2 regions of the Paenibacillus sp. FSL R5-0923 genome follow, and region 2 is predicted to be linked to the other one. Evidence: a T-box and tRNA genes for the amino acid it is inferred to sense, from the RefSeq annotation. Region 2 holds a T-box; the other holds one or more tRNA genes.
What was found. The T-box of region 2 lies ahead of pheS (phenylalanine--tRNA ligase subunit alpha). A T-box ahead of a tRNA ligase gene usually reads a tRNA of that ligase, here a tRNA-Phe.
Positions count from the first base shown of each region.

Region 1: it encodes a tRNA-Phe, which carries the amino acid that the T-box ahead of pheS (phenylalanine--tRNA ligase subunit alpha) is inferred to sense. The anticodon was not compared.

Region 1 is NZ_JBBPAT010000001.1:610,876-614,276, forward strand. It holds gene MKX35_RS02650 (PucR family transcriptional regulator) at 100-1,194, opposite strand; tRNA gene MKX35_RS02655 (tRNA-Lys) at 1,344-1,416, opposite strand; tRNA gene MKX35_RS02660 (tRNA-Tyr) at 1,422-1,507, opposite strand; tRNA gene MKX35_RS02665 (tRNA-Phe) at 1,517-1,589, opposite strand; tRNA gene MKX35_RS02670 (tRNA-Asp) at 1,656-1,733, opposite strand; tRNA gene MKX35_RS02675 (tRNA-Thr) at 1,747-1,822, opposite strand; tRNA gene MKX35_RS02680 (tRNA-Val) at 1,856-1,931, opposite strand; tRNA gene MKX35_RS02685 (tRNA-Met) at 1,940-2,016, opposite strand; tRNA gene MKX35_RS02690 (tRNA-Ser) at 2,047-2,138, opposite strand; rRNA gene MKX35_RS02695 (23S ribosomal RNA) at 2,221-3,401, opposite strand, start outside.
Region 2 is NZ_JBBPAT010000002.1:1,147,713-1,151,113, forward strand. It holds gene MKX35_RS30185 (hypothetical protein) at 1-623, opposite strand, end outside; T-box leader at 893-1,179, shown strand; gene pheS (phenylalanine--tRNA ligase subunit alpha) at 1,240-2,274, shown strand; gene pheT (phenylalanine--tRNA ligase subunit beta) at 2,618-3,401, shown strand, end outside.

The DNA of each region.
Region 1 (3,401 bases), on a different contig from region 2:
AGTTAATTATTAATTAGTTAATATAAAAATTCTGTTTCCTTGTACATTTATATTACCCCAGTCGGGACACTATGGCTATTTGTAAGGTTCACAAAAAACCTATTTCCTTTTCGTCACTTTATACAAAAGCATAGTAAGCTTAACAATAGCAGCGTCCCCAAAGCTTCGTACATCTGCTCCGGTCTCTTGTTTTATCTTATCCAGACGGTAAAGCAGCGTATTTCGATGGATATACAACTTCTTGGCGGTTTCACTTACATTACAGTCCATCTCAAAAAAGGTCTCCAAAGTCAGCAGCATTTCTTTATCTGATAGTACAGAGGAGTAGTCACCAATTTGTCCAAGTAACTGTTTGCGGCGTACATCAGGAATGCTGTTAACCAGACGTTCCAAATGCAGTTCCCAAGGTAAATGAATATACTCTCCTACTTGAAAAATACGACCGAGTACAATCGTCTCCCTGAGCAAAGCTACAGATCCAGTCAATCCCTTAACAGGGACTATAGCCGGAGCTACTGCCAAATGGAATACCCCTACCCATTCACTAGCTATCAGCTCATGTAACCCCATACTAGTCTGTGCTAGAAGATCATCTACACTCTCTTCTTCATCATCCTTATCATCCCCGCCCGTAAGTAATTCTTTACGAGCTAAAATTAACCATTCCTTCTCTTGAAGGGGAATGAGCAGAATTTCGTTCTCAAAATAGCTACGCAGTAATTTCATCAGTGAACGATAAGAGATCTGTGGACTATGGGCAATCTCACTACTTAGGAGGAATGGAATCATATCTCCGAACAGACGTCCCTTTAGGGTGATCTCATCGGGAATTTCAGTGTCATTCTTCTCTTGCTCTAGCTCCGTGTTCAACCAAGCGCCAAGCTGCCGTGCCTCCACTTCACCTTCTTCTCTAAGCCCTGTAGCTTTAAGTGCAATAGCAAAATTTCGAACTGCATAGTTGACCAGTTGTACTTCCAGAGAGGTGAGCCCCTCCATTTCTACCCAGACAGCGGTTATACGTCCGTCACTCTCATACAAAGGTGCCCAGAGATGACCCTCATGGATTACCAGCTGATCCTGTCCTTCTAATCCCATGCTAAAAAGAGAAGCTGAATGCTGCCTCCCTAACTGCTTGATTCCGGTTCTCTTTCCGGTGAGCTGCTCTAATTTTTTCCGCAATGTCTCACTATCCATAGTCACCATGCTCCACCACTTTTGCTCTTTTCGCCTATTTTAGCATATTCTCTTATATTATGTTAATCGCTACAGTAGCGCGCTACTATAATACAACCATAAAACACAAAAAAAGCCACCACCATAAGGTGATGACTTTCTGTTTGGGATGAGCCATGAAGGACTCGAACCTTCGACACCCTGATTAAAAGTCAGGTGCTCTACCAACTGAGCTAATGGCTCATAAATGGTGGGGGATGATGGATTCGAACCACCGAACACGTACGTGAGCAGATTTACAGTCTGATGCGTTTGGCCACTTCGCTAATCCCCCAGGGAAAAGTGGCTCGAGACGGATTCGAACCGCCGACACGAGGATTTTCAGTCCTCTGCTCTACCGACTGAGCTATCGAGCCATATTAAATTGACATAAAAATAAAGTGGTAGCATTAAACTTCCCACCCTAGTCTTGTGGAAAAAAATGGCGGAACCGACGAGATTCGAACTCGCGATCTCCTGCGTGACAGGCAGGCATGTTAGGCCAACTACACCACGGTTCCGCATTGATAATAATGGTGCCGGCGAGAGGACTTGAACCCCCAACCTACTGATTACAAGTCAGTTGCTCTACCAGTTGAGCTACACCGGCACGGTGTAAAAAGTAAATCTAAAAAAGTAATAATGGTGGAGGCTGAGGGGATCGAACCCCCGACCCTCTGCTTGTAAGGCAGATGCTCTCCCAGCTGAGCTAAGCCTCCAGGTATTATGGTAGCGGCGAAGGGGATCGAACCCCCGACCTCACGGGTATGAACCGTACGCTCTAGCCAGCTGAGCTACACCGCCACAATAATTAGAAATGCTATGGATTGAAAATGGCGGAGAGAGTGGGATTCGAACCCACGCACCGCTTACGCAGTCTAACCCCTTAGCAGAGGGTCCCCTTATAGCCACTTGGGTATCTCTCCAAACGATATCAGTACCACAGCAATCCAAACAGGAATTTGACTCCCTGAAAACTGAATCCGAATTGAATTTGCGTTCTAAGTATAGGATAAGCCCTCGACCGATTAGTATTGGTCAGCTCCATGCATTACTGCACTTCCACCTCCAACCTATCTACCTCGTCGTCTTCAAGGGGTCTTACTAATTGGGAAATCTCATCTTGAGGGGGGCTTCACGCTTAGATGCTTTCAGCGCTTATCCCGTCCGTACGTAGCTACCCAGCCATGCTTCTGGCGAAACAACTGGTGCACCAGCGGTACGTCCATCCCGGTCCTCTCGTACTAAGGACAGCTCCTCTCAAATTTCCTGCGCCCACGACAGATAGGGACCGAACTGTCTCACGACGTTCTGAACCCAGCTCGCGTACCGCTTTAATGGGCGAACAGCCCAACCCTTGGGACCTACTTCAGCCCCAGGATGCGATGAGCCGACATCGAGGTGCCAAACCTCCCCGTCGATGTGGACTCTTGGGGGAGATAAGCCTGTTATCCCCAGGGTAGCTTTTATCCGTTGAGCGATGGCCCTTCCATGCGGTACCACCGGATCACTAAGTCCGACTTTCGTCCCTGCTCGACTTGTAGGTCTCGCAGTCAAGCTCCCTTATGCCTTTGCACTCTTCGAATGATTTCCAACCATTCTGAGGGAACCTTGGAACGCCTCCGTTACTCTTTAGGAGGCGACCGCCCCAGTCAAACTGCCCGCCTGACACGGTCCCCGTACCCGGTAAGGGTACTAGGTTAGAACCTAGATACGATCAGGGTGGTATCCCAACGGCGCCTCCACCGAAGCTTGCGCTCCGATTTCTACGGCTCCCACCTATCCTGTACAGATCGTACCCAAATTCAATATCAAGCTGCAGTAAAGCTCCATGGGGTCTTTCCGTCTTGTCGCGGGTAACCTGCATCTTCACAGGTATTAAAATTTCACCGGATCTCTCGTTGAGACAGCGCCCAAGTCGTTACGCCATTCGTGCGGGTCAGAATTTACCTGACAAGGAATTTCGCTACCTTAGGACCGTTATAGTTACGGCCGCCGTTTACTGGGGCTTCGGTTCATAGCTTCGGGTTACCCCTAACCACTCCCCTTAACCTTCCAGCACCGGGCAGGCGTCAGCCCGTATACTTCGCCTTGCGGCTTCGCACAGACCTGTGTTTTTGCTAAACAGTCGCTTGGGCCTTTTCACTGCGGCCCCCTCGTGCTATTCACACTACCGGGGCACCCCTTCT
Region 2 (3,401 bases):
TATACCTTACCGTTATATTTGTAAATTTGCAGACTTTCTGTTTTGGTTGTTACGGGCTGATTATTCAAGGTTATCTTTTTACTTTGGCCTCTAGCGACCGCTTGTGAAAAAGCCACAGGCAAGGTGAAGGTCCCCAGCTTTTTTTGATAATCAGTACTGCTGAAATCCCAACCGAATACTGAAATCTTCACTCCATTTAAAGATGTGGATTTACCGACGTTTGCGTAATAGGTTACGGATTGACTGCTTTTGGAGGGGATAGATTTGATGGTTGCACTGCTGGTTACTGGGCTTCCTTGGATAACGGTTCCTCCGGCAGTAGTTACTTTAGAGAAATAGTCCACAAGATTGATGCTGCTTCCGCTCCCATTGTTATAGCTGAGGGTGTATGTAAGAATATTGCCGCCATCCTGAGTCAAAAACCCAGCATCGGTCAGCTTCACACTAAAGTTACTCTTTAAAGCTATCGAGCCGAGTTTATCCAGAGTGGATGCAGTGGTGGCAGTTGCTGTTTTGGTGGATGAAGTAGTCGTTGATGCCGCGTATGCTCCATACGCTGAAGCTTGACTCAGAACTGCTGCGCTAAGTATGATCACAGCTACTTTTGTTCTTCGTGCATGCATGTAATTCCCTCCCGGTATGAAAGTCCTTGTATTTTGAAGGTGATTTATGATTGAGTACAACCATGCCTTCTTAATAATGGAAATTATCAAGCTCCGCTGAACGTTAGCTGAAAAAAAGTCCCCCAAATGGCTCTGAACCTTAAAGCCAGCTTAAAGCCAGATAAAAATTGCCCTAATTATGCTTGAACTTGTCAAAACGACAGATTTTGCATATAATAAACAGACATATCTCTTGCATAAAAGAGATACCTGACAATTAGAATGAATTGTGAAATGCAGTGATGGAGAAGAGTACACAGTGCCTGACTTACAGGGAGGAGACGCCGGTGATTGAGAGCGTTTCTAGGATACAGAGCTGTCGAAGTTCACTCCGGAGCAGTTCCTTGAATTCCTTAAGATTGCCTTGTAAGGAAGCGTAGGGGAAACCGGTCACAGACCGTTATTTCTGTATAAAGTGAGATAGGTATCTGTCCAGCTAAAAGAGGGAATGAAGCTCTTAAGGGGAACAGATCAGCTTGTCTAACAAGGGTGGTACCACGGTCTTTTCGTCCCTTACCGGGAGGAAAGGCCTTTTTTTGTTGAACTAGACAATGATTGAAGGGGGCTGTACACGGCCATGAAAGAGAAGTTGGAAGCATTGAAGGTTGAAGCGCTGGCTAAGTTGCAGGAGGTTATGGATCCACAGGTTTTGAATGACCTAAGAGTGAAATATCTCGGTAAAAAAGGCGAGCTTACAGAAGTTCTACGTGGTATGGGAGGACTTAGTGCTGAGGAGCGTCCGGTTATCGGGCAAGTAGCGAATCAGGTGCGTAGTGCCATTGAGGAGATTATTGGAGCGAAGCAAGAGACTTTTCAACAGCAAGAGACTCAGCAACGTCTACAGGCTGAAAAAGTAGACGTAACATTGCCAGGTCGCCGCATGCAGCAAGGGGGCGTTCACCCGCTTAGCAGAGTGGTTCAGGAAATTGAGGATATTTTCATTGGTATGGGTTACCGTGTGGCTGAAGGCCCGGAAGTGGAGACCGATTATTATAACTTTGAAGCCCTAAATCTGCCTAAAAATCACCCGGCACGCGATATGCAGGATTCCTTTTATTTAACGGATGACCTGCTTATGCGTACTCAAACGTCTCCGGTACAGATTCGTACTATGCAGGCTATGAACGGTGAAGTTCCAGTTAAAATCATTTGCCCGGGTAAAGTATTCCGCCGCGATGATGACGATGCAACGCATTCCTTCCAGTTCCATCAAATTGAAGGTTTGGTTATTGGAAGCAACATTCGGATGAGTGATCTGAAAGGCACCTTGCAGCAATTCGTACAAGAAATGTTCGGCCCGAATACAGACATTCGTCTTCGTCCGAGCTTCTTCCCATTCACCGAGCCAAGCGTTGAAGTGGACGTAAGCTGCTTCAAATGTGGCGGCGATGGCTGCAGACTGTGCAAGCAAAGCGGATGGTTAGAAATCCTTGGCGCCGGCATGGTACATCCAAATGTTCTGAAAATGGGTGGCTATGATCCTGCTAAGTATAGCGGCTTCGCATTTGGTATGGGTGTTGAACGGATTGCTATGCTTAAATACGGCATCGATGACATCCGTCATTTCTATAACAACGATATGAGTTTTGTAAAGCAGTTCAAGGGCGTTTAGATTTTTGGTGGGCGAGCTGGCTGACGGGTTAGGAGTAAGTAGCAATTGGGTTACTGATCTTGCTTAATAAAAGACTATTAATAGAAGGAACGGAGAGAAATTTTGGAACTGTAGAAGCGCCAGCGTTCGCCTTTATCCTCGGATTTCTACCGCGAGAAGTGGTTTTAATCAGGAAATCTGAGGATAACAGCGATCGGAAGTCCAATATTTTTCGTAGTGACTGCTCTAAATAGGACGGTTATGAAGCTTTGATCGAGTAATCCTAAATTGTACTACTCCCACAGGAAGCAGATCGAACGGCAAGTAGATAAATACATCTGAAACATAAAGGAAGTGAGCGGACATGAAAGTATCAACCGGATGGTTGGCTGATTATACATCGATTGAAGGAGTAACCGCCGATAAGCTAGCGGAGAAGATTACCGCTGCCGGCATTGAAATTGACGGAGTAGAGCGCCGCAATAAAGGGATTTCCGGCATCGTAACCGGCTATGTGAAATCGAAAGAAAAGCATCCTGATGCGGATAAACTGAACGTATGTATCGTGGATGCAGGTCAAGGTGAAGATCTGCAAATCGTCTGTGGCGCAAAGAATGTAGCTGCGGGACAAACCGTTCCTGTAGCTCTTGTTGGCGCTAAGCTGCCAGGGCTGGATATCAAAAAAGCGAAGCTGCGCGGGGTATTATCACAAGGGATGATCTGCTCGGCTAAAGAATTGGGACTCAATGATAAATTGCTTCCTAAAGAGCAGCAAGAAGGAATTCTTGTACTTCCTGAAGGTACAGAGATCGGTCAAGATATTTCAAAGTTGCTGGGTCTAGATGATGAAATTCTGGAATTCGATCTGACTCCGAACCGTTCAGACTGTCTAAGTATGATTGGTGCTGCTTATGAAGTGAGCGCGATTCTTGGACGTGACATCAAATTACCAGATCCTGCGAGTGAAATGATTGAGATCAGCGGAGCAGCTGCTCAATCTATTTCCGTTAAGATTGAGAATGAAGAACATTGCAGTCATTACGCAGTTCGTTATATCTCAGGTGTTAAACCTGCAGCATCCCCGCTGTGGATTCAGAATCGTCTGATGGCGGCAGGGATTCGTCCAATTAACAACATCGTTGACATCA